Regions from separate parts of the Pseudomonas sp. B22129 genome, predicted to be linked through region 1. Evidence: riboswitches for the same ligand, from Rfam matches in the RefSeq annotation. Region 1 holds a riboswitch; each other region holds the start of a gene.
What was found. Region 1 has a riboswitch for cobalamin ahead of cobO (cob(I)yrinic acid a,c-diamide adenosyltransferase). Riboswitches for the same ligand answer to the same signal wherever they lie in the genome.

Region 1 (7,258 bases):
AGGGCCTGGGCCACCGGCATCACATGTTCACCGAGGCTGCGCATGCCCAGGGCACAGTACAACGCCAGAATCTCCAGCACCCAGCCGATATAGGGCGCCCACGACAAAGCCGTGGCCAACAGGGTCAGCGGCACCACGGCGATGAACCACGCGGTGACGCCATGGCTGCGCCAGCCACGGCCACCGGTGTTGAAACGTTTCTCGATGCGCCCGGCGAAATTGCCGAACGCCACCAGCGGATGCCAGCGCCTGGGCTCGCCCAGCAGCGCATCCAGCGCCACTGCCGCGACACACAGCAAGGCCACACTCATTGACTCACTCCCCACGCATTCTCATACAACATGTCCCCCAACGGCCGGGGCTCAACCCAGCCTTCGAGCTGCAACATCGGTGCCGGGTAGAACTCGGCTACCGGGCCCAGGCACAGCACCGCCAAGGGTTTTGCACCGGGCGGCAGGCCCAGCAGGTCGGCCAGCGCCTGGGGCTCGAACAGCGACACCCAGCCCATGCCAAGCCCTTCAACCCGCGCCGCCAGCCACAGATTCTGGATCGCGCAGGACAACGACGCCATGTCCATTTCCGGCAAGGTGCGCCGGCCAAAAATGTGGCGCTCGCGGTCATCCATCAACGCCGCCACCAGCACTTCGGCGCAATCGTGGATGCCTTCGACCTTGAGCTTCATGAATTCGTCGGAACGCTCGCCCAGGGCCTCGGCAGTGCGGATGCGTTCTTCTTCCACCAACTGTTGAATCTGCCCACGCAGTGGCCGGTCGCTGATGCGGATAAAACGCCACGGCTGCATCAAGCCGACACTGGGTGCCTGGTGCGCGGCATTGAGCAAACGGTGCAGCAATTCGGGGGCGACGGTGCCGCCGGTGAAATGACGCATGTCGCGGCGTTCGGCGATGGCGCGGTAGACGGCCTGGCGGTCGGCCTCGGGGAAGGCGTTGTCAGTCATGGCCTCTTCGCGGGCAAGCCCGCTCCCACAGTTGACCGAGTTGAAACACCCTCCAGTGTGGAAGCTGGCTTGCCTGCGATGGCGGCCTCCCGGTCTGGCGCGAACAATGCAGCCACCGCCGCCGGATTCGACGGAAAATAAAAGTGCACGTAAGACGCGGTCATCCGCCCCTGCCGGTAAACCGCCTCGGCGCCGCGCCCGCCATTGGGGCTCAGGCCACGGGCAATCGGCTGCCACTCGGTGCTGGTCAGGGAATGATGATAGGTGTGGCCACGCAGCACGCCTTCCGGCAGCTCGACACTTTGCAGGGCCAGGGCAGCGAGTTTTTTCTGCATCACCGCATCGCCCTGCAGCAACCCCACCAGCTCGGCACGGGTGCCGTCGACATCGGTGAGCGAATCCAGCAGATAGAGCATGCCGCCACATTCGGCGAGCAGAGGTTTACCGGCCGCGTGGTGGGCGCGGATGGCGTCAAGCATCGGCGTGTTGTGCGACAGCGCCTTGTGGTGCAGTTCCGGATAACCACCGGGCAAATACAGGCTGTCGGCGTCAGTCAATTCGCGGTCATGGATGGGCGAGAAGAAATGCAACTCGGCGCCCATCGCCCTTAAAAGGTCGAGGCTGGCGCCATAGGTGAAGGCGAAGGCTTCGTCGCGTGCCACCGCGATGCGCACGCCTTTGAGCAAGGGTTCAGCCTCGATCACGTTTGGCGCGGCAAACGTCACCGGCGGCGGCAAGGCGGCTTCACAACTGCTGCCCAAGGCTTGGGCGGCGGCGTCCAGACGCGCATCGAGGTCATTCAGTTCACTGGCTTGCACCAGGCCGAGATGGCGGCTGGGCAGTTCGATGCCGGTTTCACGGGACAGCGCGCCGTACCAGCGCAGGCCTTCGGTGAGGCTGCCTTCCAACAGTTGCGCATGACGCAGGGTGCCGACGCGGTTGGCCAGCACACCGGCAAATGGCAGGTCCGGCTGATAGCGCGCAAGGCCCAAGGCCAGCGCGCCGAATGTCTGAGCCATGGCGGTGCCGTCAATAACACCCAGCACCGGCACGCCGAAATGCCGCGCGAGGTCTGCGCTGGACGGGGTACCGTCGAACAGGCCCATCACGCCTTCGATCAGAATCAGGTCCGCCTCGCCCGCCGCTTCCCACAGCAGGCGACGACTTTCCTGCTCGCCCACCATCCACATGTCCAATTGATACACCGGCGCTCCGCTGGCGCGCTCGTGGATCATCGGGTCGAGAAAATCCGGCCCGCATTTGAACACACGCACCTTGCGCCCCAGGTTGCGGTGCAAACGGGCGAGCGCGGCGGTGACGGTGGTTTTGCCCTGGCCGGACGCCGGTGCGGCGATCAGTACGGCCGGGCAATGACGGGGCTGATTCAAAGTTCGACGCCCTTCTGTGCCTTGATACCGGCCTGGAACGCGTGCTTGAGCATGCCCATTTCGGTGACAGTGTCGCCCATTTCGATCAGCTCGGGCTTGGCGCCACGGCCGGTGACCACCACGTGCTGCATCGGCGGGCGGGCTTGCAGGTCGCTCAGTACCTGATCGAGGTCGAGATAGCCGTGCTTGAGGGCGATGTTCAATTCATCCAGCACGACCAGGCCGATTGCCGGGTCTTGCAGCAGTTCGCGGGAAACCGCCCAGGCGGCTTCGGCAGCGGCGATGTCGCGCTGGCGGTCCTGGGTTTCCCAGGTGAAGCCTTCGCCCATCACGTGAAAACGTACCTGTTCGGGGAAGCGGCGGAAAAACAGCTCTTCGCCTGTGCTGTTGCGCCCCTTGATGAATTGCACCACGCCGCACTGCATGCCGTGCCCCATGGCACGGGCGAGCATGCCAAACGCCGAGCTGCTCTTGCCTTTGCCGTTGCCCGTCAGCACCAGCAGCAATCCGCACTCGTTGGGGGAATTGGCGATGCGCTCGTCGATCACGGCTTTTTTACGCAGCATGCGCGCCAGGTGGCGTTCGTCGCGGTCGGGGGAATCAGTCATGGCAGCGCTCCGTTGGGGCTGGACAAAAAAACGGCGGGCAGGAAAAAGACAAAACAGACAGCCAAGCATCGCCCACCGTGATGCTGTTGGATGACCCAGGCCGGTCTCCGGACTCATGAGTGGCGCGCTCCTGCGCGAAGGCGACCGACGATGCGCCTTCCCATATCGCGCGCGATACAGTGGCAAAAAGCACCGTTTTCACTCATTTACCGTTGCGGGGGCAGCGCCGGAATTGCGGCAGCACTGTGTACAAGTGCGCTCACTCACCGGCTTCCCTGTTTCACTCTGTCGACCCTCGGGCCACGGAGCACCTGGAACAAGCCGCGAAGGTTAGTGGGTTGGGGGTGGAGCGTCAATTAAAGCTGGCCTTGCACTTGAACCATCGCACGGCCGTACTCCTCTACCCTTACAGGTATTCAGGAGAAAACCATGCATAAAACAAGACTTGCCTTACTGATCATGGTCGCAGGCACCCTCGCCGCCTGCGGAGAAAGCTCTACCCTGCAGGTATCCGACGGCACCGGGCCTTCGCCCAAGCTGCCGGAACCGAACAAAACCTTGATCCCCACCGTAAATATCGCACCGGCGATCGGCTGGCCGGACGGCGCGAAGCCGACCCCGGCGGCGGGCACTCAGGTGGCCGCATTCGCCGAAGGGCTGGACCACCCGCGCTGGCTGTATGTGCTACCCAATGGCGATGTGCTGGTGGCCGAAACCAACGCGCCGCCCAAACCGGATGACGCCAAGGGCATTCGCGGCTGGGTGATGGAGAAAGTCATGGGCCGCGCCGGGGCGGGCGTGCCGAGCCCGAACCGCATCACGCTGCTGCGCGATGCCGACCACGATGGCGTCGCCGAGACGCGCACGGTGTTCCTGCAAAACCTGAACTCGCCCTTCGGCATGACCCTGGTCGGCAATGATCTGTACGTGGCCGACTCGGACAAGCTGCTGCGCTTCCCCTATACGCCCGGCGAAACCGCAATCAAGGCAGCGGGGACCACGGTCGTCGACCTGCCGGGCGGCAGCATCAACCACCACTGGACCAAGAATGTGGTGGCCAGCAAGGACGGTAGCAAGCTGTATGTGAGTGTCGGCTCCAACAGCAACGTTGGCGAAAATGGCTTGGCGGCGGAAGAAGGTCGGGCGGCGATTTGGGAAGTGGACCGCGCTACGGGCCAGCACCGTATTTTTGCTTCAGGCCTGCGCAACCCCAACGGTATGGCGTGGGAGCCGCAAAGCGGCAAACTGTGGACAGCGGTGAATGAGCGCGACGAGATCGGCAGCGACCTGGTGCCGGACTACATTACCTCGGTCAAGGATGGTGCGTTTTATGGCTGGCCGTTCAGTTATTACGGACAGCATGTGGATGTGCGCGTCTCACCGCAGAACCTCGATCTGGTCGCCAAGGCGATCGCACCGGACTATGCCGTGGGCCCGCACACCGCCTCGCTGGGCCTGACCTTCGCCGAGGGCAACACACTCCCGGCGCAGTTCAGCCATGGCGCGTTTATCGGCCAGCATGGCTCGTGGAACCGCAAACCGCACAGTGGCTACAAGGTGATCTTCGTGCCGTTTGAGGGCGGCCAGCCTAAAGGGCAGCCGATGGATGTGCTGACCGGGTTCCTCGACAAGGACGAGAGAGCCATGGGCCGGCCGGTAGGCGTGGTGATTGATCAGCAGGGGGACTTGCTGGTGGCCGATGATGTAGGGAACAAGGTGTGGCGGGTGTCGGCGGTTAAGTAACCTGTTTCGAGAACACCACAAAACCAATGTGGGAGCGGGCTTGCTCGCGAAAGCGGTGGATCAGTCGATACCTCCGTTGACTGACGCTCCGCCTTCGCGAGCAAGCCCGCTCCCACATTGGGATCTTCATTAGCCTTATGGATTGCGCGCCAGATGCTCAGCCGGCAACACCCGCTTGGCACTCAGGTAGGCATTCTGCCAATAGGCCTTGGACAAGGTGTCCAGCTTCACGGTACCGCCGGTTTGCGGCGCATGCACAAAGCGGCCTTCGCCGACGTAGATCCCGGCGTGGCTCACCTGCGAACCGCCACCAGTGGCGAAGAACAGCAAGTCACCTGTCTGCAGGTTCTGCTCACTGACATCCTGTGCGCGCATCACGATCAGCTCACGGGTGGTACGTGGCAGGGAAATTCCGGCGGCATCGCGAAACACAAAGCCGATCAGGCCGCTGCAATCAAACCCGGAGTCCGGCGTGTTGCCGCCCCATCGGTAAGGCGTGCCGACCAGCCCCAGCGCGCGAAAGAGCACGTCTTCGGCAGCAGGCGAGAAACTTTGGGTGGAATAGTTGAACACCGGCTTGGGCTTCACGGCTACGGGAGCCGGCGGCGGTGGACGGCTTGCGCAGGCGCTGAGAAGCGCGGCGCAAACGAGAAGAATAAGGCGGGCCGAGGTCGACATGTGCAGAACAATCCTGGTCTGGATGCGGCTTTCGCTGCCGAACGCTGAAAACCAGAACGCGCAAGCAAAGCTCGCGCGAACGGATTCCAACAATATCCAGGGATTCTAGCGCTTACACGTCAAACTTCAAGTATCACTTTAACTTTACTTGCTGGCGGTAACCGTAGTCGGGGCCATGGCGAGTGCGCGCTTGGCTTCGATGAAGGTTTTGCTCCAGTAGCTGTCACCCAGGTTATCGACTCGAACACCGCCACTGCGGCGGCTGCTGGAGTGAATAAACTGGTTATCACCCAAGTAGATACCGGCGTGGCTGACACGACCACGGCCGGCCGTACTAAAGAAAAGCAGATCGCCGGGCTTGAGGTTGTTGCGTGCGACCAACGGTGCATCCACGTTGATCATTTCGCGGGTCGAGCGCGGCAAGTTCATGCCGGCTTCTTCACGAAACAGGTAGCCGATGAAGCCGCTGCAGTCAAAACCGGCTTCAGAGGTACCACCGAAACGGTAACGGGTACCGATCAGGGACATGCCGCGTTCAAGGATGCTGTCGGCCAGAACCGGGAGCTGGTAAGGCTTGTTACTGGCGAAGTCGGCCAGTTCTTTTTCAGTTGCGATCTCTTCCTGATAAACAGTGGAAGATTGCGATGCAACGAATTTTGCCTGGGACTGTTGTTGGCTTTTTTGCTGCTCGACCACCTGTTGAGGGTGGGAGGCGCAACCAAACAACAGGGTTACGAGTGCGAGTGGCACGAGGGGTGCGAAGCGATTTAGCATGGGCACGACCGTGGCTGATATGTAAAGAAGTCGAGACTATGCCCACTATCACATCGATTTGCAAATTCAATCGTGATCTATGTGACTTCTTGTTTGGACTATGACATCTAAGCCCTTAACACCCATTTCATGCCTTTTGCGTGGCTACACCGGCCCAAACGCAGGTTTTCTGGCGCCTGGAATTTGCCGAAAGCCTTGAAATGACTGGGCTGGCTACCAGCCGAGGGTTTCTTTGAGGAAGGGGATGGTGAGCTTGCGCTGAGCCTGCAGAGAGGCCTGGTCGAGCTGTTCAAGCAAATCGAACAAGGCGCTCATGCTGCGAGTGCCACGGGTGAGGATGAAGTGCCCCACCTCGTCGGTCAGGTGCAGGCCGCGACGGGACGCGCGCAGTTGAAGGGCGCGTAATTTGTCTTCATCAGACAAGGGCCGCATCTGGAAGATCAGCGCCAGCGTCAGGCGCGACTTGAGGTCAGCCAGCTTGATCGGCAGCTCACGCGGCGACGTGGAGGCGGCAATCAGCAAGCGCCGGCCGCTGTCACGCAAGCGGTTGAACAGATGAAACAACGCTTCTTCCCAATCCGCCTTGCCGGCGATTGCTTGAAGGTCGTCCAGGCACACCAGTTCGTATTGTTCGAGTTGGTCGAAGATGCCGATTCCACGGTCCATCAACTCAGCCAGCGGCAGGTAAACCGCCGGTTCGCCCATTTGTTCGAAGCGCAGGCACGCGGCCTGCAACAGGTGGGTACGCCCCACACCGTGTTTGCCCCACAGATAGATCAGGCTTTCCGTCCACCCGGCGTCGGCTTCGCAGAGCCGCTCGACATAGCCGAGTGCAGCGGCATTGGCGCCTGGGTAGTAATTGATGAAGGTGGCGTCGTCACGCAGACGCACACCCAAGGGCAGCTGAATCGGTTTCATGCTGACTGAACGGCTCCAAACGAACCGTTAGTGGCCTCTGTGTAAAGTTTGCAAAGTTTATACCCGTGACGCCGGGCGCACAATGCAGCAGACCACAAGCAAAATCAAAGGTTTGCGTTAACTTGGGCGATTTGCGCAAATAGTTTGACACCCCACCCCCAGAAACAACAAACCCGGCCTGAGCCGGGTTT
Region 2 (7,258 bases), 360 kb from region 1:
CATCCACGAAGACGCCGCTGCGGTGCGCCTGTTCGCTGAGTCGGGCCTGACCTTCTTTGTCTCCAGCTCGTTCTCCAAATCGTTCTCGCTGTACGGCGAACGCGTGGGCGCACTGTCCATCGTTGGCGAGTCCAAGGAAGAAAGCGCGCGCATCCTGTCCCAGGTCAAGCGCGTGATCCGCACCAACTACTCCAACCCGCCTACCCACGGCGCGGCGATTGTGGCAGCAGTGCTGAACACCCCTGAGCTGCGCGCCCAGTGGGAAGCCGAACTGGCCGAAATGCGCCTGCGCATCCGCGGCATGCGCGAGCAAATGGTCGCCACCCTGGCCAAGGCAGCCCCGGGCCAGGACTTCAGCTTCGTCGGCCGTCAGCGCGGGATGTTTTCCTACTCCGGCCTGACCGTTGAACAAGTCACCCGCCTGCGCACCGAGTTCGGCATCTACGCGCTGGACACCGGGCGTATCTGCGTGGCGGCGCTGAACCAGTCCAACATTGGTGCAGTCACCGAAGCCATCGTTAAGGTGTTGTAAGCCTCAGCGGTTGTGAAAAGGGGAAGCCAATGGCTTCCCCTTTTTTATACTGATGCTCCCCTGTTTCCTGTGGCGAGCGAGCTCGCGCTGGGCTGCGCAGCGGCCCCAAAACCTGCGACGGTGAACTTACTGGACGACCGCGGTGCCTGAACAAGGGGCCGCTACGCGCCCCAGCGCGAGCAAGCTCGCTCGCCACAACAAACTCGCTCGCTGCATAAAGCTGGCCGCAAAAAGATCGCTGCGACGTGCGCCCAAGCCCTAAACTGAACCCCGACTGCCCCTTTGCCGTGAGAGCCTTATGAGAAACGACGACCTGGACCTGCGCGCCGACCGCGACGAGTTGCATGACTTCACCCCGCGCGCCCCGCAAGCCAAGCGCCAGAAGAGCCTGGTGTTGCAAGTGGCCCTTGGCGTATTCCTCGGCGGCCTGGCGCTGTGGCTGGTGCAATTGGGCGCGACGGCCATCATGGCCAAACTGGCGATGGGCACCTTCCAGTTCGGCGGCTGATGAAGATCAAAAATGTGGGAGCTGGCTCCCACATTGGATTCAGGTTGCGACCAGATTGCGCTCCTCCAGCAGCTTTACGAAGCTGTTGAGACTCTGCGACACCGTGCCCCGCCGCCAGATCAGCCAGGTATGCAGAATGCGGAAGTTGTCCGTCAGTGGCCACACACTCACCGCCGCATACCCCGGCATGCTCTCCAGCATGCTGCGTGGCATCAGCGCCAGCCCGGCGCCGGCGCTGACGCAGGCAAGCATGCCGTGGTAGGACTCAATCTCGAAAATCTTGCCCGGCACCGCGCCATCTTGTGAAAACCAGCGCTCCAAGTGATGGCGGTACGAGCAGTTGGAACGAAAGGTATAGATGCTTTCCCCGTTCACGTCCTGCCCCCGGGTGATCGGCGCGTGATGCAGCGGCGCGATCACCACCATTTCCTCCTCAAACACCGCCACCCCTTCCAGCGTGGCATGCAGCACCGGCCCATCGACAAACGCCGCCGCCAGCCGCCCGGACAGCACGCCCTCGATCATCGTGCCCGACGGCCCGGTGCTCAGGTCCAGCTCGACCTTGGCGTGCTTCTGGTTATACGCCGCCAGCAGCGACGGAATGCGTACCGCCGCCGTGCTTTCCAACGAGCCCAGAGCGAAGGCACCCTGAGGCTCCTCCCCCGCCACCGTCGCGCGGGCTTCCTGCACCAAATCAAGAATGCGCCGCGCATAGCCGAGGAAATTCCACCCCGCCGGTGACAGCCGCAGGCGGCTTTTCTCGCGGATAAACAATTCCACGCCCAGGTCCTGCTCCAATTGTTTGATACGGGTGGTCAGGTTCGACGGCACCCGATGAATCAACTGCGCGGCGGCGCTGATGCTGCCTTGCTCGGCAACGGCCTTGAAAATTTCCAGCTGCACCAAGTCCAAATCATTCTCCAATCGTGAACGTATTGCTTAATATTATTCAGTTTCCAGAAAAGAGATAGCCCCGTACGCTGAACGCAACTTAAATCACTGCGCAGGACGGTGCCATGAACGCGACTACCCACGCTCTCTCGATCAACCCGGCTAATGGCGAAACCGTCGGCAGCTACCCGTACGAAACCGATTCGCAACTGGAGGCCGCCCTCAACCGCGCCACCGCTGCCTTCCGTACCTGGCGCCGCCAACCGGTGAGCCAACGCGCAGAACTGCTGATGGCCCTGGCCGCCGCCCTGCGTGAACAAGCCGAAGACATGGCGCAAATGATCACCCTGGAAATGGGCAAACCCATCGCCCAGGCCCGCGCCGAAATCGAAAAATGTGCGCAACTGAGCGAGTGGTACGCCACTCACGGCCCAGCCATGCTCGCCCCGGAACCGACCCTGGTGGACAACGGCACCGCCCACATCGAATACCGCCCGCTGGGCCCGATCCTCGCCGTCATGCCGTGGAACTTCCCGGTGTGGCAAGTGCTGCGCGGCGCCGTGCCAACCCTGCTCGCCGGCAATACCTACGTGCTCAAACACGCACCGAACGTAATGGGCAGCGCCTACCTGATCCAGCAAGCGTTCCACAAAGCAGGCTTTGCCGAAGGCGTGTTTGAAGTGATCAACGTGACCACTGACGGCGTGTCCAAAGCCATCGCCGACCCACGCATCGCCGCCGTGACCCTGACCGGCAGCGTGCGCGCCGGCATCGCCATCGGCTCTCAGGCCGGCGCCGCGCTGAAAAAATGCGTGCTGGAACTGGGCGGCTCCGATCCGTTCATTGTGCTCAACGACGCCGACCTCGACGCCGCCGTGCAGGCCGCGCTGATCGGCCGTTTCCAGAACAGTGGCCAAGTCTGCGCCGCCGCCAAGCGCTTGATCATCGAAGCCGGCGTGGCCGAAGCCTTCACCGCTAAATTCCTCGAAGCCAGCCGCGCGCTGGTGATGGGCGACCCGACGTCGACAAGCACCTACGTCGGCCCGATGGCACGCTTCGACTTGCGTGACGAACTGCACGGCCAGGTCCAGGCCACCCTGGAAGAAGGCGCGATCTTGCTACTGGGCGGCAACAAAGTGCCAGGCGCGGGCAACTATTACGAGCCGACCGTGCTGGCCGGCGTGACCGACCAGATGACCTCGTTCAAACAGGAACTGTTCGGCCCGGTGGCGTCGATCATCACCGCCCGTGACGCCGACCATGCTGTGGCCTTGGCCAACGACAGCGAGTTCGGCCTGACCGCGAGCATCTTCACCACGGATTCTGCGAAGGCGCGTGATATTGCAAACCAACTGGAAACCGGCGGGATCTTCGTCAACGCGTTCAGCGTGTCGGACCCTCGGGTGGCATTCGGTGGTGTGAAGAAGAGTGGCTTTGGGCGGGAATTGTCGCACTTCGGCGTGCGGGAATTCTGCAATGCGCAGACGGTGTGGCTGGATCGCAAATAACGTCAAACCTGCTCCCGTGGCGAGGGAGCCTGCTCTCTCGCCACGGGGTCAAACGGGCACTTCACTTTTTGACGGGCGCATCCCAGCAATCGGGCTTGCGCGCACACACGTTGTACTGTCGGTCCATCAAGGCCATGCGGTTAAGGTGCGCATCCGTGGCGCCTTTGAATGCCTGCTCGCTGGTGGTCATGTAGTTCACCATGCGGTCGCTCATCCGCGCACTCAGCTGGCGCCGGGTACCGGCATCCACCGCCTGCGGTGTGGTGGCCATGGCCTGCAGCGTCGAATCACTCAAACGGCCCAATTCATCCCGGTAAACCTGCGTGTATTGCTCGCGCGCTGCATCGTGCTGGTGATTCAAGTCGTACTGCATGGCTTCCAGATTTTGTTTGTAGAGCGCCCAGTAGCCCTCCGGCAACACGCCGCCATCCTGTTTACGCAGCCGGGCGATGCGCTCATCGTTATCCACCGCCGGTTTCAACACCGGTTTGAGCGATGAAACCACTACCGGATCCTGCTTGATAATCTGGTCGATCCACCCCGCGCGCGCAGGGCTTGAGGGCAGTGGCTGGCCCAGGGCTTCAAGCTGTACAGGGGCAACCGCCGCAGGCGGCGCAACCGATTGGGCACAGCCCGAAAGCAGCAATACGGCAGACAAATGAGTCAACGCGACAACACGGCGAAAGTGCATAGGCTCTCCATGAGCAAGGGGCATGAACGCGGCAGATGATATCACTGAGCCATCTTTAAGAAACTCCCCTCACTGATCCTAATCGACTACCATACCGCGCCGGTTCCCAAACGGGACTAATAGGGAATTCGAAACGCCGCGCGCGACGTCAATCGAAACTGCCCCCGCAACTGTAGGTGCTGAGCCTGCTCCAAAACGCCACTGAGCTGCGCTCGGGAAGGCCGGAGCGTGGCGACGACGCATCAGTCAGGAGACCTGCCGGCCCAGCGTTATCACTGACCGGCGGGGTGTCCGGGAAGGACGTCCTCGCCTGCCTTACCCGCAGCCTCTGAGGGTGTGTTTCCGAACCGTACCTCTCCCGCTTCACCTACGGTTCTCACGGAGATTGCCCCATGCTGCCACGCGTTACCGTCCTGCTCGCAGGTGTTGGCTTCTGCGCCCTGGCCCAGGCTGCACCCACCCATTACCCGCTGACCGTGCAGAACTGCGGCAGCACGATCACCTTCCAGCAGGCACCGGCGCGCAGCGTGACCATCGGCCAGGCCGCCACTGAAATGCTCTACGCCCTGGGCGTGGCCGATAAAGTGGTCGGCACCTCGTTGTGGTTCAACAGCGTGTTGCCACAGTTCAAGGCGCAGAACGACAAGATCGAGCGCCTGGCCGACAACGAGCCGAGCTTCGAAGCCGTGATCGCCAAACGCCCGCAACTGGTGGCCGCCGAACTGGAATGGGTGGTCGGCCCCCAAGGTGTGGTTGGCACCCGCGAGCAGTTTCACGAACTGAAAATCCCCACCTACCTGCTGCCCTCCGACTGCGAAGGCAAGGACAACCTGGTGGGCGCCGATGGCACCCGTCTTGAGCCGTTCCATATCGAGACGATCTATAAAAGCATCAGCCAGCTCGCCGAAATTTTCGACGTACAAGACCGCGGCCAACAGCTGAACGACGAGCTCAAGGCGCGCCTGGCCAAGTCGGTTGCCACTGCACAAGGCAAAGGCCTCAAGCACGCCAGCGCGCTGGTGTGGTTCTCCAGCTCCGAAATGGCCAGCGACCCGTATGTGGCGGGCCACAAGGGCATTCCCGAATTCATGCTGGAAACCCTAGGCCTGTCCAACGTGGTGCAGTCCGATGAGGAGTGGCCCGCCGTCGGCTGGGAAACCATTGCCAAGGCCAACCCGACCTTCCTGGTGATCGCGCGCATGGACCGGCGCCGCTACCCCGCCGACGACCATGAAAAGAAACTCGCCTTCCTGCGCAGCGACCCGGTGACACGCAATATGGACGCCGTGAAAAACAACCGCATCATCATCCTCGACGCCTTGGCGTTGCAGGCCAGCATCCGCATGTTCGATGGCCTGGAACAACTGGCCGCAGCCATCGACGGATACGACCTGCCCAAATGATGCGCACCCTGCTCGCCCTCGCCTTGCTGCTGGCGGCCGTGCTGGCTGGCGTGGCCATTGGCGAAACCGCCATCTCGCCACAGGTGGTGCTGCAAGTGCTGGCCAACAAACTCTGGGCTGCCGGCTATGTACTCGACCCCATCGACGAAGGCGTGGTGTGGAACTACCGTCTGACGCGCGCCCTGGTGGCCGCCGCGTGCGGGGCCGGGCTGGCGACGTGCGGGGTGATCCTGCAGTCGCTGTTGCGCAACCCGTTGGCGGATCCGTACTTATTGGGCATCAGCGCCGGGGCTTCCACCGGCGCTGTTCTGGTCGCGCTGATCGGCGTCGGCGGCGGTTTGATTTCGTTGTCGGCGGGCGCGTTTGTGGGCGCGATGGCTGCATTTGCTTTGGTTATTCTGCTGGCGCGGGCCAGCGGTTCTGCCAGCGGCACCGGGCAAATCATTCTCGCGGGTATCGCCGGTTCGCAGCTGTTCAACGCGCTCACCGCGTTCCTCATCACCAAGTCCGCCAGTTCCGAACAGGCGCGCGGCATCATGTTCTGGCTGCTGGGCAACCTCAGCGGCGTGCGCTGGCCGTCGGTGTGGCTGGCAGTGCCGGTGGCGGTCGCAGGCTTGGCCGTGTGCCTGTGGCACCGTCGCGCGCTGGATGCGTTCACTTTCGGCACTGATTCGGCGGCCTCCCTGGGCATCCCGGTGCGCCGCGTACAGCTGGTATTGGTGGGCTGCGCAGCGCTGGTGACGGCGGTGATGGTGTCGATTGTTGGCTCTATCGGCTTTGTCGGATTGGTGATTCCCCACGCCGCGCGCCTGCTGCTCGGTACCGGGCATTCACGCTTGCTGCCGGCCAGCGCATTGGGTGGCGCGCTGTTTCTGATTGCGGCCGATGTGCTGTCCCGCACGTTGATCAAGGGCCAGGTGATTCCGGTTGGCGTGGTCACCGCTCTGGTGGGCGCCCCAGTGTTTGCGCTGATCCTGATCGGCCGGAGGAATGCGCGATGAGCGTGCTCAGTTGCAGCGGGCTGGGCTTCAAGGTGCGTGAGGCCGAGTTGCTGCGCGATATCCACCTGGAAGTGAAAACCGGCGAAACACTGGGGATTGTCGGGCCAAACGGCTCCGGCAAATCCACCCTGCTCAAACTGCTCGCTGGCTTGCGTACACCGGCGTCCGGTGAAGTGCTGCTGGGCGGGCAGCGCCTGGGAAATTTGTCCCGTCGCGCCATCGCGCAACAACTGGCCGTGGTGGAGCAACAGGCCGACACTGACGACGCCATTCGCGTGTTCGACGCCGTGGCGTTGGGCCGCACGCCGTGGCTGTCGGCGCTGAGCCCGTGGTCCGCCGAAGACGACGCCATCGTGCATCAAGCCTTGCACGATGTAGACGCCACCCACCTGAGCCAGCGGGCCTGGCGCAGCCTCTCCGGCGGCGAACGCCAACGCGTACACATCGCCCGCGCCTTGGCGCAACGGCCGCAGATTTTGCTGCTGGATGAGCCGACCAATCACCTGGACATTCAGCATCAGCTGGGGATTTTGAAAGGCGTGCAAGCGCTGCCGGTGACCACCTTGATTGCCCTGCATGACCTGAATCAGGCGCTGACGTGTGATCGGCTGGCCGTGCTGGATCACGGGCGGTTAGTGGCGCTGGGTAAACCGCTGGAGGTGCTGACCCCAGAGCGCTTGCGCAACACGTTTGGCGTGCAGGCGCATTACCTGACAGACCCGTT
Region 3 (7,258 bases), 2.2 Mb from region 1:
CGGTGCGCCGCCAGGCCCAGGAATTGAGCCGCAAGGCCCAGGCTGCGCCGGGGGATTTTGCCGCCCTGGCCACGCAATTTTCCCAAGACCCCGGCACCTCTCAACACGGCGGCGATTCAGGCCTGCAACCGTTGCAGCAACTGGTTCCGGAGGTGCGCGGCACGGTGTCGCGGCTCAAGGTCGGCGCAGTCTCGGACGTGGTGCAAAGCGCGGCGGGCTTCCATGTGCTCAAACTCACCGGCCAGCAACCGGCGCGCACCGCCACGCTGGATGAACTGCGTGAGCGCCTGACCCAGGCCTTGCGTGCCCAGCGCCAGGAGCAGATCGCCAAGGCTTACCTGGAAGGCATGCTCAACACCGCCACCTTGAGCATCGACGGCGCTGAACTGAACAAGGCGTTGGAGTAGCCACGCGGGCCTGCAATGGATGCACAAGATCGACAAGACAGGGAGTCTCCCATGGCATTTCTAGAACCGTCCGCCCCCCAGGGGGCTGCCGCCTGGCGTACGCCGAATGAACCGCGCAATGCCTGGCTGGCACTGGCCAACGAGATCGAACCGGAGGTGGCGCGCTATTTTCTGGTGAGTGCGCGGTGTGGCTGTTTCATGCAGGCGGCGCGCAGCTTGAACATCAAGGCGACACTGCTGCGCAAGCGCCTGGCGCAGTTGGAAGAACAAGTGCGCCATTCGTTGTTCACGTATCAGGGCAACGGGTTGGTGCTGAGCCGTGACGGTCAGCAATTGCAAGCGCAGTTGGCGGCCCTGGCCAATGAGCGACGGTTGCCGGTGGTGGAGCAACCGCTGATTCGCCTGGCGGTGGCCGAACCGATCCTGCACGACATTCTGGGGCGCGACCTGATCGCCTTGTTGCGCCGCAATGCCAGCGTGCGCCTGGACATTATTTCCCTCGACAGCCAGATGTCGCTGCAAGCGGTAGAGGCAGATGTGGTGCTCTGGCTGTCGGATGCCGACGGCCCGGCACCCGGCCCGAGCTTTGTGACTGAAGCGCCGCGGGCCTTGGCACGGTTGCAGTATTTGCCCTACATCGCCAAGCGCTATTCGCGACTGACGACTCGCCCGGACAGCCTGGAGGATCTTGAAGACTACATGCTGGTGCAGTGGCAGCCGGATGAGCAGGTGGATGCGTTGCAGCCCTGGAACCGCGTGGTGGAGCAACGCTTGGCGGCGGTGGTGCAGGTGCAGGCGTATTCGCTGATGCTGGAGATGATTCGCTGTGGCGCGTGCATCGGGTTGTTGCCGCATTACATGAGCAGTTTTGACCGGGGGTTGGTGGCGTTGCCGGGGTTGCTGGATGAGCGCATGCAGCGCCAGGTTTGGCTGGCGGTGAATGCACAGGTGCGGGACCTGGATTCGGTGCGGGTGATTGTGGAGTTGATTGTGGGGACGTTTGAGGGGAGGCGGGAGTGGTTTGAATGATGGGGTTTTTTGAGTACATATCCGTTATTTGAGTAACGGCTAACCCGGCGTCCTGCCGGGTTGCCCACGGATTCAAGCCTGCGTGCGGCCAGCTTGGTTTAACGGGGCGCCCAAGATCAAAAGCAAGAGCACGGCGGCCTGAGTGGTTGAAGCAAACGCGCTGTTTTTGCCAGGGTAGATTGCGTTCCTTCAGACAAATGAAGATCCAAACTGTGGGAGCGGGCTTGCTCGCGAATGCGGTGTATCAGTCAATTAATCTGTCAACTGACAGACCGTATTCGCGAGCAAGCCCGCTCCCACAATTTTAATCGCGTCCGGCTCTGCTTTTCTGTGGGAGCTGGCCTGCCTGCGATGCAGACAACTCGGTCCAACAGGCACACCTGGTTGATGCCATCGCAGCATAGGTATCTACACAACTTTAACTCTACGCATAAACCCGAGCAGATAGGGCTGTTGTGGTGAGCGGGCTTGTCCCGCGTTGGGCTGCGTAGCAGCCCCAAATTCCTGTCGGATTACGGGTACACCGAGCCTAGGCGAGGTGCCGAGTGTTGGGGCAAGAGCCCTTTGGTTACTTTGGGCTGGGCCGGCATTCCGGCTCCTTTCCAAAGTGACCCGCTGTAAGAGCGGAACCAATCTCAGCCATCACCGAAAAAACGGATATGTACACCCCCCCCCAAAAAAACCACTACCGCTGCAACACCCCGCGAAACGTAGCACTCAACGCCCGCAACGTTTCCCGCGAACGCGCATCGCTGATCCGGCTATACAGCACCACCTCACTGACCGGCAAAACCGGCAATCCGAATTGTTCGCCGACCTCCACAGCCCCCGCCGGCGCTACCCGATGGGCGAGGGCGGCCACCCCCAACCCCGCGCTGACCGCTGCGCCCACGGCCATCACGCCGCCACCGACAAACACCTCGGTCCAATCCACGTTCGCCTCATCCAGCGCCCGCGTTGCCAAATGCCGCACCCCACAAGGCGCCGCCATGGTCGCCATACGCAGTGGAGTGCCCGGGCTGTGCTGCCAGGTCGGTGCGGCAAACCAGCCGAAGCGCTCCACCGCCAGTACGTCACCGTCCTGGCGGTCGCCCTCGTTGCGCACGATCACCGCGTCCAGTTCGTTGCGATCAAAGGCGGCGACCAGGTCGCGCGAGGAAGCGATGCGCACTTCAAGAATCACCATTGGGTCATACGCCGCCAATCGGCTGAGCCACAACGGCAAGTCCGGCCCCGCCACGTGGTCGCTGATGCCGATCACCAAGCGCCTCGGTGCTTGAGTGCCCATGTCACCCAAGGCGCGTTCATGGGCATTGAGCAACGCGCGAGCGGCGACGATGAACTGCTCGCCCCGGGGCGACAGCCTTACATGGCGCGGGGTGCGCTCCAGCAGGCGATAACCGAGGCGTTCTTCAAGGCGTTTGAGCTTGAGGCTGATGGCGGCCTGCGAGGTGTCGAGGGCTTCGGCCGCGCGGGTGAAACTGGTGAAGTCAGCCACCAGCACGAAGGCCTGTACGGTGTCGATATCCAGGGGTTTGAGTGCATCAGTCATTTCAACTCCTTATTGCACTTATATCGGATGATATCTTGTTGAAATCATCGGCCCTGCGCAAGCTGCAATCTCATCTTGCACGGGAGTTTCGCCATGTTTGCCAAACAGTATTCACACCGCCTGCCTGCCGATTACGACATGGGCGTGATTCGCCGCCGCGCAGCACAGTTGGGGCCGTTGTGGGATCACGCTGAAGGGTTGCTGTTCAAGGCGTTTATCGGCCAGGAGCGTGGGGGCAACCTGTACTCGTCGGTGTACCTGTGGGCCGACCCGTTGCAGGCCGCTGATTTTTTGCTGGGGGCACGCTTTCAGAAGGTGCTCGACAGCTTTGGCCGCCCGCACATCGAGAGCTGGCTGCCGCTGGACGTGCAACGGGGCCCGGCGCAGAACGCGTTGAGTTTGTATCGGGAAGAATGGCCGCTGGAGCCGGGTGCGGATCGGGCTGCGATCCTGGCCGAGGAGAAAGTGCGCAACCAACAGCTGGCGGATAGCAGCGACACGTTCGCGGTATTCCTGGCGCTGGATGTGCAGGCCTGGCGCTTGATACGGATCACCTTGTCGGCAGCGGCGCTGGACGCAGCACATCCCGGGACGGGCTATCAGGTGTGGTACCTGGCCCGTCCGGGGATCTAACGCATTACGAGTTGAACCTTGCCTGTGGCTGGCTCAATTTGCGTTCGGCCACAGCACCGAATACCAGGCCCAGGGTGGTCCACAGCACCAGTTGGATACCCAGGGACGCCACGCGGAATTTCCACAGCAATACGGCGGAGAATTGCTCGGGCACTTCGTTGATCACCGGGAACAGGCTGCCGGCCACCGACACGATCACGAGGTACAGCACCACGCCAAGGATGGCGCCGGCCCAGAGGCCACGGCGGGCGATCAGCTTGCGTGCGGCGTTGATCGCGATCACGGCGGCGGCCACCGATACCAGCAGCATCAGGAAAAACAGTTTGGTGCGCTGTGCGATGGTCTCGGGGTCACCCACCGACGGCGGGTTGGCCGGGTATTTAAGGCCTGGGACCACGATGAGGGTGACGAAGGCCGCCAATGCCAGCAGCGCCGCCAGGCCGCGCGGGCCGACCTTGCCGATGCGGCCCAGGGAGTAGGCGAACACCAGGGCGAAGATGCCGCCCAGGGATACGCTGTACACCACCACGCCGGTGAACAGGCCAAAGGTGCTTTGCACCTCGCGGCTCACCAGTTCTTCTTCCGGCGCATCGCCGTGCATCTGTGCCATCTGGTCTTCAAAGGCGATGGCCTTGTCGATCTGCGGCTCACCAAAGGTCTTGGCGAAGCCAAACGCCAACACGCCGGCGAGCAAGCCCACCAGCATCCCGCGTACGAGTAAATGCCCTGTCATGTCATGTCTCTCTTATCAATTAATGGCAGGGGAAACCCAGCAGGTGGCGGCCGTCGTGCACAAACTCGTGCACATACATGCCTTTGAACACGGCCGTGGCGCCTTGCTCGGCGCCGACGAAGTAGATCGCCAGCAGCAACAGCAGGCCGCCGAAGATCGCCCAGGGCAGGATTTCGCCCAGGGGGATGGTCGGCACATAGACATCAGGGTTTGTTGCAGCGGTGTTAGCCATGAAAACCTCCAGGGATGACGCGTCCCGAAATGGATAGCGAGAGGGCTGAAACAGGGTCTGGCTTACGGCTGTGAGGCCGAATACAGTGGCGCGACCGCGCCGGGTTTGAACCGGCTTCCTGTTTCATGTTCGTTGTAACATGTTGAAACAACTTGGCGAGTCTACGCTGACTGCGCGCCGAAACAGAGTGAATTGTGATGCTGGCCACCCGCTTGACCCTGATTTGCCATGCCCTCACGCCCCTTCAAAAACAGGGGCGGTTTCCTGATGACGAATCCGTCTTGATGGACTGGCAGGGCGCGGCCTTGTCCCTGGCGGGTCGCTACAAGAAGAACCGGCGCCTGATGTGCGCGCCCGAAGCCAGAACCCGGCAGACGGCAGGCTTGTTCGGTGATGACGCAGACATTGATGGGGCGCTGCGAGATGGCGATTTCGGTGGCTGGAAAGGTCAGGCCATCCGTGAGCTGGAAAGCGATTCACTGATGGCCTGGATGACCGACAGCGCCAGTGCGCCCCATGGTGGCGAATCGGTGGATCAGCTCTGTGTTCGTGTCGGGCAATGGATGAAGGCGCTGGAAACCCAGCCTGGCCATGTGGTCGCCGTCACCCATCCCTTCGTGATCCGCGCCGCCATGCTGTACGTCATGCAGTTTCCTGTCTCGATGTTCTACCGGATCGACGTCGAGCCGCTGTCTGCCACCGAACTGCGTTTCAACAACCTGTGGCGCCTGCGCCTGGAAACTCACGCCTGAGCGCGCGAACATGGCAAAATCCACGCCCCGCAATGAGAGCAACCCATGAAACGCATCCTGATCATCGGCATTGGCGCCGGTAACCCTGACTACATCACGATGCAGGCCGTGAAGGCGCTGAACCGCACCGACGTGTTTTTCCTGATGGACAAGGGCCAGAGTAAAGACAAGCTGATCGACCTGCGCCGCGAGATCTGCGAGACCTACATCAGCGAGCCCGGCTACCGCTTCGTCGAGGCTGACTGCCCCGAGCGCGTGCGCGGTGACATTGATTACACCACCGCCGTGCAGGATCTGAACCGCGACAAGCAGCAGACCTTCGAGCGCATGATCAACGAGGAAATGATCGACGGCGAAGTAGGCGCTTTCCTGGCCTGGGGCGACCCGGCGTTGTACGACAGCACGATTCGTATCCTGCAGGCGATTCTTGCCAGCGGCCGCGCTGAGTTTGAGTTCGAAGTGATCCCTGGCATCACCAGTGTGCAGGCCCTGGCCGCGCAGCATAAGGTGCCGCTGAACCGCATCGGCCGTTCCATCGAGATCACCACCGGGCGCCGTCTGGCCGCAGGGCAGGCGAGTGATGCCGACACGCTGGTGGTGATGCTCGACGCCGAAGATTCCTACCGCACCGTGGCCGATCAAGACCTGGACATCTACTGGGGCGCCTACCTGGGCACGCCGGATGAAATCCTGATCAGCGGCAAAGTGGCGCAAGTGGCTGACGAAATCCAACGGGTGCGCAAGGCGGCACGCCTGGAAAATGGCTGGATTATGGACACTTACCTGTTGCGCAAACCTTGAGGTCGCTTTCCATGCTCAAACTGCTTGCCCTGGCGCTGGCGTTGTCAGCCGGTGCCGTCCATGCCGATTCCAGCTTGCACACGGACTTGCCGCTGACGTACCTGGAACAGACCCAGAGTGAGGCGCGTAACCAGCCGCTGGTGATTTTCCTGCACGGCTTTGGCAGTAACGAGGAAGACCTGTTTGGCATCAAGGACGAACTGCCGTCGACCTGGACTTACCTGTCGGCCCGCGCGCCGATGCCGGTGGATTCGAACGGGTATCGCTGGTTCGCCAGGAAGCCCGGCGATGGCGATTACGACGGCGAAACCGCTGACCTGCAACGCAGCGCCAAACTGATCGAAGCCTTCGTGACCCAGGCCACTGCCAAGTACCACACTCAACGCGATCGGGTATTTCTGGTGGGGTTCAGCCAGGGCGCGATCATGGCTTACGAAGTCGGGCTGCGTCAGCCGGAGTCGGTACGCGGGATTGCGGCGTTGAGTGGCAGCGTGTTGCCGGTGCTCAAGGCCGAGCTCAAGCCGGAGGCGGCGCTGGACAAGCTGGCGATCTTTATAGGCCACGGCACGCTGGATCAGGCGCTGCCGTATGTGTCGGCAACCCGGGCGAATGAAGTGTTGACGGGGCTGGGGTTGAAGCCGGAGTTTCATGGGTATGTGGGCATGCCACATACCGTGAGTGAGGCGGAAATACAGGACCTCAAGGCCTGGCTGGAAAAGAGCCTGAAGTAAACACGGTCAAAAAAATGTGGGAGCTGGCTTGCCTGCGATAGCGGTGTATCAGCCACCGCAGGGTTGACTGGTAAATCGCTATCGCAGGCAAGCCAGCTCCCACATGGGTTCTAAGTGGCTAGAGCGATCAGGTTACTTACCGCCGGTGATCTGCTTCACCAATTCGGCATGCCCCTTCACATCATCCGCGCGGGAAATCGCCTGGATCACCAGCAGGTGGTTGCCCGAGCCGCCCAGAAAGGTCGAGTTCAAGGTCTTGCCACCGCCCTGTGTGGCCGTGCTGTCCACTTGGCGCAAACCGAGGCCTTTGAAGGTCAGTTTTTTCTCGCCTTGTTTCTTGAAGTCCGGGAGCGCGGCGCTCTGGTCCTTGACGAAATCGGTCACGGCG
Region 4 (7,258 bases), 2.0 Mb from region 1:
CATGACTGCCATAACCATTACCGACGCCGCCCACGATTACCTGGCTGACCTGCTCTCCAAGCAGAACACCCCGGGTATCGGCATCCGCGTCTTTATCACCCAGCCCGGCACCCAGTACGCCGAGACGTGCATTGCCTATTGCAAGCCCGGCGAAGAAAAGCCTGAAGACACCGCCCTGGGGCTGAAAAGCTTCACCGCGTACATCGATAACTTCAGTGAAGCCTTCCTCGACGATGCAGTGGTCGACTACGCCACTGATCGCATGGGCGGCCAGTTGACCATCAAGGCGCCAAACGCCAAGGTGCCGAACGTCAACGCCGACAGCCCGGTCAACGAGCGCATCAATTACTACCTGCAAACCGAGATCAACCCGGGTCTGGCCAGCCATGGCGGCCAGGTCAGCCTGATCGACGTAGTGGAAGACGGTATTGCTGTATTGAAGTTCGGCGGCGGCTGCCAGGGCTGCGGCCAGGCGGACGTCACCTTGCGCGAAGGTATCGAGCGCACCTTGCTCGAGCGTATCCCGGAGCTCAAGGGCGTACGTGACGTGACTGACCATACGCAGAAAGAAAACGCCTACTACTGAGTAAGGTGTTCACTGCGAACAAAAAAAACGGCGCCCCGTGAGCGCCGTTTTTTTTATTCAATAAATTCAGTGTCTTGCGATATTTAATTGGCAAAGAGGTTTAAATGTGGGAGCGGGCTTGCTCGCGAATGCGGTGGATCAGTCTCGGATGTGCTGGTTGAAAGACCGTATTCGCGAGCAAGCCCGCTCCCACATTTTTGTCCGGTGTGTATTCACGGCCGGTAGAGGTGCGCATGACCTGCCCGATACAGCGAAGACTCACTGAAGCTGTCATCCGCCAACACCCGGCCCACTATGATCAACGCCGTGCGCCGAAACCCCTTGGCCGTCACCTTTTCTGCGATATCCGTCAGCGTGCCAGTCGCAAAATCCTGATCCGGCCAGGTCGCCCGGTGCACCACGGCAATCGGGCAATCCGCGCCATAGTGCGGCAGCAACTCGGTAACAATCTTCTCCAAATGGTTGACCCCCAAATGAATTGCCATGGTGGTGCCGTGGCGCGCCAGGCTGTCGAAATCCTCGCCGGGCGGCATGCTGGTTTTATCCGCATAACGGGTCAGGATCACACTTTGGGCGATATCCGGCAGGGTCAGTTCGGTTTCCAACAGTGCGGCGCAGGCCGCTACTGCCGTGACGCCGGGGATGATCTGGAAGGGAATGCCCAGCTCGCGCAGATGGCGGATTTGCTCGCCAATCGCCCCATACAGGCTCGGGTCACCCGAATGCACGCGCGCCACATCCTGGCCCTTGGCGTGGGCGGCCTTGATCAGGTCGATGATCTGCTCCAAGTGCAGTTCGGCGCTGTTGACCACGTGTTGCGCCTGATGGCCTTCCAATACCGCTGCCGGTACCAGCGAGCCGGCATAGATGATCACCGGGCAACTACGGATCAGCCGCTGGCCTTTGACGGTGATCAATTCCGGGTCGCCGGGGCCGGCGCCGATGAAGTAGACGGTCATGGGAATTCCTGTCGAAAAAACGGGCGAGCATGAAAGTGGCTCATGATCGAGCGCGCTGATTATCGGGGTTTAGCCGGCGCACGCCAATGCAAAGGTGGCCTGGGCGGTTTTTTTGCGGGTGATCAGCAGGCGGGAAGGGCCGTTGCAGAGGTGTTCGGCCAGGGCCAGTGCAGCGCTTTCGGCGATGCCGTAGCAGCCGGTGTGGGCGAAAGCTACGTCGGATTTATGGCTCAGGCGAGCTTCGTAGGGAGCGAGTTGCTCGGCGCTGAAACATTCAAAGGGCAGGTTCAGCCGTTGGGCCAGGGCAAGTAGCCCCGGCTCATCCTTTTTGCGATCAATACTGGCCAGGGCGGTGATGTCTTTACATTTGACGCCGCCCTCGGCGAGGGCGGCGTCAAACAGCGCCAGCAGGGTGTGAACGTCACAGCCCTGTTGGCAACCCAGGCCGACGACCAAGATCATGCCGAGTATTGGCCATCGCGGTTACGGCGAAACAGCCAGGCGCTGATCAGGCCCAGGGCCAGCCAGAACGCCACGTTGGTCAGTTGCGAGGCGATTTTGAACTGCGCTTCCAGAGCCTCCGGCGCCAGCATCGAATGCACGTCCGGCTGCGGCGCGCCGATCACATGGGGCACGACCAGAATCGCCACGCCCAACATTTTCAGCAGCCAGTTGCGACCGAATACCAGCAGCGCGATGCCGGCTGCAGTCGATGCGGCGGTGCCGATCCACCAGATCTGACGTTGCGCCAAGTCAGCGGCGGCGGTGCCCGGCAACTCCGGCGGCAGGCCCAGGGTTGGCGCGAGTACGAACGTTGCGTAACCGGCCAGGCCCCACAGCAAGCCCTGAGCGGTGCGGGTCGGCGCGCGCAGCGTGTAGAGGCCGGCCAACATCAGCGCAAACCCCACGGCCACCACCAAATTACCGCCGGTGGTGGACAGCACGCGCTGCCAGCCATCTTCCGGCTCCCAGGCTTCGGCATCGTGAGTGTGCGCAGCCGCACCTTCGGCGTGTTCATGAGCGACTTCGACAGCGGGCGAGGCGTTTTCAAAGGTTTCCGCCTGCAAAATCAGCGGGGCAACCCAGAAGCTCTGCAGCAGGGTCAGCAGCAGGGCGGCCAACAGGCCGGTGAACCCTGCGGTTTGGGCGATACGCTTGATCATGTCGGCAGGTCTCAGTGGCACGGGAACGCGGCGCTGTGGCGGGTATCGTGGGCGGCGTTGTGCACCGCTTCGATGTGCGAGAAACCGGCGAAATACACCAGGCACGCGCCGAGGATCGACGCACCGATGGCGGCGGTCAGGCGTTGGCTCAGGGTGGCGGTGCTGCTGGCGGTGTGCGAGGTGCTGCTGATGATCGACATGGCGCGTCCCTTCGGGGTTTCAGGGTGGCGCAGGCGCATGAAAACCCCGCGAGCCGGGCACGCAGGGTTCGAACAGCGCCCGCCCACCGCGGGTTTGTTATCTGATTTTTCGGGCCGGTCTCCGGGCTTGCGAGGGGGCTCTTGGAAAGAGTCCTGAAAGCATCGCCTTCCCATGCATTCGCACAGTGGCTGTGATACTTCGCTCGCTTACCGTTGCGGGGGCAGCACCGGACTGGTCATATCGCTATAACGCACCGGTTTCCCGTTTCACCCTTTGCAGGGCACCCGAAACAAGGTGTGTAGGAGAGCATGGGGGTGGGAGGGGAGTCAATTCGGATCTGGGTACATATCCGTTACCCAGATAACGGATATACACACCAACCCCATCATTGACCATCCCCCAAGCACTGCGTAGCCTTGTGCCCTCGAGGTTCTTCGGCCCAGGCCGAAGCTAAGAAGGGAACGCGGTCCAAGCCGCGGCTGCCCCCGCAACTGTAAAGGGTTCATCTGACTGCCACGCCACTGCCAAATCGGCGGGAAGGCGCAATCAGCGCCGGTCGCAAGACCTGCAAGCCCCAAGCCAGGAGACCTGCCTCGCAACCGATTTTCCACTTCAACCGGGCGGGGTGATCCGGTGACGAAATCAGCCTCTGCGCACCGCTGCAGGGCTTGTCGTCCCGTATGCCCGCCCCAAAGGGCATCCGATGAAAACACTGGCCAAACTCCCCGTCACCATCGTTACCGGCTTTCTCGGTTCGGGCAAAACCACCTTGCTGCGCCATATGCTCGACAACGCCCAGGGCCGTCGCATTGCGGTGATCGTCAACGAGTTCGGCGAGTTGGGCATTGATGGCGAAATCCTCAAGCAGTGCTCCATCGGCTGCACCGAAGAAGAAGCCAATGGCCGCGTGTACGAGTTGGCCAACGGCTGCCTGTGCTGCACCGTGCAGGAAGAGTTCTTCCCGGTGATGCGCGAACTGGTGGCCCGTCGCGGTGACCTCGACCATATCCTGATCGAAACCTCGGGCCTGGCCCTGCCAAAACCGTTGGTACAAGCCTTTCAGTGGCCGGAAATCCGCAGCGCCTGCACGGTCGATGCGGTGATCACCGTGGTCGACAGCCCCGCTGTGGCTGCCGGCACCTTTGCCGCATTCCCGGACCAGGTTGACGCCCAGCGCAAACTCGACCCGAACCTGGACCATGAATCGCCGCTGCACGAGCTGTTTGCCGACCAACTGGCCAGCGCCGACCTGGTCATCCTCAATAAATCCGATCTGATCAGCCCCGAAGACCTGGCCCGCGTGCGCCTGGAAGTCGCCGAAGAGCTGCCGCCAGCGGTGAAAGTCATCGAAGCCAGCAGCGGTCGCCTGCCGCTGGACGTGCTGATCGGCCTGGGCGCCGGTTCCGAAGAACACATCGACGGCCGCCATAGCCATCACGATCATCACCACGAGGGTGAGGATGATCACGATCACGATGCTTTTGATTCGATTTCCATCGACTTGCCGCAAGCGGATGAAGCCCTGTTGCTCGACGCCCTGACTCAGTTGGTGGTGCAGCACGGCATCCTGCGGGTCAAAGGCTTCGCGGCGATCCCGAACAAGCCGATGCGCTTGCTGATCCAGGGCGTGGGCACGCGTTTCGACAAGCACTTCGACCGTGCCTGGGGCGCTGACGAAGCGCGCATCACGCGCCTGGTGCTGATCGGCCAGGCGCTGGACGCAGCAGGCCTCGAAGCGCAACTGCGCGCTGCCCTCAGCGTTTAACCCATGCACCTGCTCAGGACTCAGCCCGGTGGTTTCGTCTCGGACGATAATATTGCCGACCTTGGCCAAACCCCTGCCGAGTTGGTGATCCTGTGCAGCGGTGATTCCAGCCTGGCACTGCTGGCCGAAGCCGCCCGGCAGTTGCCCGACGACTACCCCAGCTTTCGTTTGGCCAACCCGATGCAGGTGCAGAACCATGCCTCGGTCGACCTGTATGTCGATGAGGTGTTGCGCCACGCCAAGGTCATTCTGATTTCGCTGCATGGCGGCATTGGTTATTGGCGTTACGGCATCGAGCGTTTGGTGGAGTTGGCGGAACGCGGCGTGCAGTTGATTCTGGTGCCGGGGGATGATCGCCCGGACCCGGAACTCAGCAGCCTGAGCACCGTGGGCGTGGAGGTGCGCGACCGTCTGTGGCATTTCTTGCGTCAGGGCGGGATGGGCAATGCCCTGGCGTTCTATCGCTGCCTGGCCAGCGGTTTTTTAGGCCGCGATTACGCCTGGGCTGAGCCGCAAACCCTGCCGCGCACGGCGATTTATCACCCGCACAACGGCAATGCTCGCCTGAATGATTGGCAGGCGGACTGGACCCCGGGGCTTCCTGTCGCGGCGGTGCTGTTCTACCGGTCGCATTTGCAGGCGGCCAATACGGGTTTTATCGACGTGTTCTGCCAGCGCTTGCAGGCAGCAGGCCTTAACCCGCTGCCGATTGCGGTGGCCAGTTTGAAGGAGCCCGGTTGCCTGGCGGTGGTCGAGGATTGGCTGGATGACGTGCAGGCCGCGGTGATTCTGAATACCACCGGCTTCGCCCAATCGAGCCCTGAAGCGCCGCACCTGCGGCCGTTTCGTCGCAATATTGCGGTGATCCAGGCGATTTGTGCCCAAGACAACGAGCCCGGCTGGCAGGCCAGCGAACAAGGCCTTGGCCCGCGCGACCTCGCCATGCATATCGCGCTGCCGGAGCTGGACGGGCGCATCATCAGCCGCCCGATCAGTTTCAAGGACTTGGCCTGGCGCAGCGAGCGCAGCCAGTCAGACGTGGTCTGCTACCGCGCCGCGCCCGAGCGCATGGATTTTGTCGCCGAACTGGCGCGGCGTTGGGTCGAGTTGGCACGGGTGCCGAATGCCGACAAGCGAATTGCGCTCATCCTCGCCAATTACCCGACCCGTGACGGCCGTATCGGCAACGGCGTGGGCCTGGATACGCCGGCGGCGGCGCTGAATATCCTGCGTGCCCTGCAGGCCGAAGGTTATCCGGTGCCGAGTGAATTGCCGGCCAGCGGTACTGCGCTGATCCACGATTTGCTCGGTGGCGTGACCAATGACCTGGACAGCCTCGACCAGCGCCCGTGCCACCAAAGCCTGGCCCTGGACGACTACGAGGCGATGTTCAATCGCTTGCCCGAACCCAACCGTCAGGCCGTGCTGGCGCGTTGGGGCACACCGCAGAGCGACCCGATGTACCGCGATGGCCGCATGATGGTCGCCGGCTTGCGCCTGGGCCTGACCTTTGTCGGCATCCAGCCGGCGCGGGGTTATCAGGTGGACGCCAGCGCGGTGTATCACGACCCCGACCTGGTGCCGCCCCATGGCTATCTGGCGTTCTATTTCTGGCTGCGCCACACCTACGGCGCCCACGGTGTGATCCACGTCGGCAAGCATGGCAACCTGGAATGGCTGCCGGGCAAGGGCGTCGGTCTGTCGCAAAACTGCTGGCCGGACGCGCTGCTCGGGCCGCTGCCGAACATTTACCCGTTTATCGTCAATGACCCGGGCGAGGGCGCGCAGGCCAAGCGCCGTACCCAGGCGGTGATCATCGATCATTTGATGCCGCCGCTGACCCGCGCAGAAACCTACGGCCCGCTGCGTAACCTGGAGCTGTTGGCGGACGAATATTACGAAGCGCAATTGCTCGACCCAAGACGTGCCCTTGAGCTGCAAAAAGACATTCTTAAACTGGTGCGCGAAACCCGCATCGATCAAGAGCTTGAGATGGACAGCGAGGCCGACGCCGCGATCTGGCTGCCGCGTCTGGACACCTATTTGTGTGACCTGAAGGAATCGCAGATTCGCGACGGCCTGCACATTTTCGGCGAGTCGCCCGAGGGCCGTTTGCGCATCGATACGCTGCTGGCCTTGCTGCGCATTCCGCGTGGCGATGGGCGTGGCCCGCAATCGAGTTTGCTGCGTGTGATCGCCAAGGCCTTCGAACTGGGCTTTGACCCACTGGACTGCGCCCTCGCCGAACCCTGGACCGGGCGCCGCCCCGAGGTTTTGCAGAAAATTGATGCGCAACTGTGGCGCACCGCCGGTGATACCCGCGAGCGCCTTGAACTGTATGCCGCGCGTTTGATCGAGCAAGCACTGGAAGGGCCGCTTGAGCAGTTGGAAGAGCCCGGCTGGGAAGACGTGAAGGCGGTGATCGAAAGCCTGCGCATCGTCGTGGCGCCGCGCCTGGACGCCTGCGGCCCGGCGGAAATGCGCGGTCTGCTGGATGCCCTGAACGGGCGCTTTGTGCCGGCCGGGCCGAGCGGCGCACCGAGTCGCGGGCGCCTGGACGTGCTGCCCACCGGGCGCAATTTTT

Region 2: another riboswitch for cobalamin. It lies ahead of AB4P94_RS16720 (ABC transporter substrate-binding protein); the one in region 1 lies ahead of cobO (cob(I)yrinic acid a,c-diamide adenosyltransferase).
Region 3: another riboswitch for cobalamin. It lies ahead of AB4P94_RS24595 (CbtB domain-containing protein); the one in region 1 lies ahead of cobO (cob(I)yrinic acid a,c-diamide adenosyltransferase).
Region 4: another riboswitch for cobalamin. It lies ahead of cobW (cobalamin biosynthesis protein CobW); the one in region 1 lies ahead of cobO (cob(I)yrinic acid a,c-diamide adenosyltransferase).

The regions. Positions count from the first base shown of each region.
Region 1 is NZ_CP162592.1:3,251,727-3,258,984, reverse strand. Features, by position in the region: gene cbiB (adenosylcobinamide-phosphate synthase CbiB) at 1-311, opposite strand, end outside; gene bluB (5,6-dimethylbenzimidazole synthase) at 308-958, opposite strand; gene AB4P94_RS14980 (cobyrinate a,c-diamide synthase) at 955-2,346, opposite strand; gene cobO (cob(I)yrinic acid a,c-diamide adenosyltransferase) at 2,343-2,954, opposite strand; cobalamin riboswitch at 3,035-3,284, opposite strand; gene AB4P94_RS14970 (PQQ-dependent sugar dehydrogenase) at 3,384-4,697, shown strand; gene AB4P94_RS14965 (C40 family peptidase) at 4,833-5,375, opposite strand; gene AB4P94_RS14960 (C40 family peptidase) at 5,520-6,149, opposite strand; gene hda (DnaA regulatory inactivator Hda) at 6,363-7,067, opposite strand.
Region 2 is NZ_CP162592.1:3,614,511-3,621,768, reverse strand. Features, by position in the region: gene AB4P94_RS16745 (amino acid aminotransferase) at 1-532, shown strand, start outside; gene AB4P94_RS16740 (hypothetical protein) at 831-1,040, shown strand; gene AB4P94_RS16735 (LysR family transcriptional regulator) at 1,080-1,952, opposite strand; gene AB4P94_RS16730 (aldehyde dehydrogenase family protein) at 2,057-3,439, shown strand; gene AB4P94_RS16725 (hypothetical protein) at 3,501-4,130, opposite strand; cobalamin riboswitch at 4,214-4,408, shown strand; gene AB4P94_RS16720 (ABC transporter substrate-binding protein) at 4,523-5,533, shown strand; gene AB4P94_RS16715 (FecCD family ABC transporter permease) at 5,530-6,534, shown strand; gene AB4P94_RS16710 (ABC transporter ATP-binding protein) at 6,531-7,258, shown strand, end outside.
Region 3 is NZ_CP162592.1:5,406,178-5,413,435, reverse strand. Features, by position in the region: gene AB4P94_RS24620 (peptidylprolyl isomerase) at 1-407, shown strand, start outside; gene AB4P94_RS24615 (LysR substrate-binding domain-containing protein) at 459-1,436, shown strand; gene AB4P94_RS24610 (LysR family transcriptional regulator) at 2,122-2,988, opposite strand; gene AB4P94_RS24605 (DUF4865 family protein) at 3,082-3,621, shown strand; gene AB4P94_RS24600 (CbtA family protein) at 3,626-4,354, opposite strand; gene AB4P94_RS24595 (CbtB domain-containing protein) at 4,374-4,586, opposite strand; cobalamin riboswitch at 4,618-4,748, opposite strand; gene AB4P94_RS24590 (histidine phosphatase family protein) at 4,784-5,338, shown strand; gene cobF (precorrin-6A synthase (deacetylating)) at 5,384-6,139, shown strand; gene AB4P94_RS24580 (alpha/beta hydrolase) at 6,151-6,870, shown strand; gene AB4P94_RS24575 (hypothetical protein) at 7,003-7,258, opposite strand, start outside.
Region 4 is NZ_CP162592.1:5,215,831-5,223,088, reverse strand. Features, by position in the region: gene nfuA (Fe-S biogenesis protein NfuA) at 2-586, shown strand; gene cobM (precorrin-4 C(11)-methyltransferase) at 799-1,545, opposite strand; gene AB4P94_RS23920 (cobalamin biosynthesis protein) at 1,615-2,007, opposite strand; gene AB4P94_RS23915 (CbtA family protein) at 2,004-2,708, opposite strand; gene AB4P94_RS23910 (CbtB-domain containing protein) at 2,720-2,908, opposite strand; cobalamin riboswitch at 3,003-3,212, opposite strand; cobalamin riboswitch at 3,320-3,520, shown strand; gene cobW (cobalamin biosynthesis protein CobW) at 3,613-4,674, shown strand; gene cobN (cobaltochelatase subunit CobN) at 4,678-7,258, shown strand, end outside.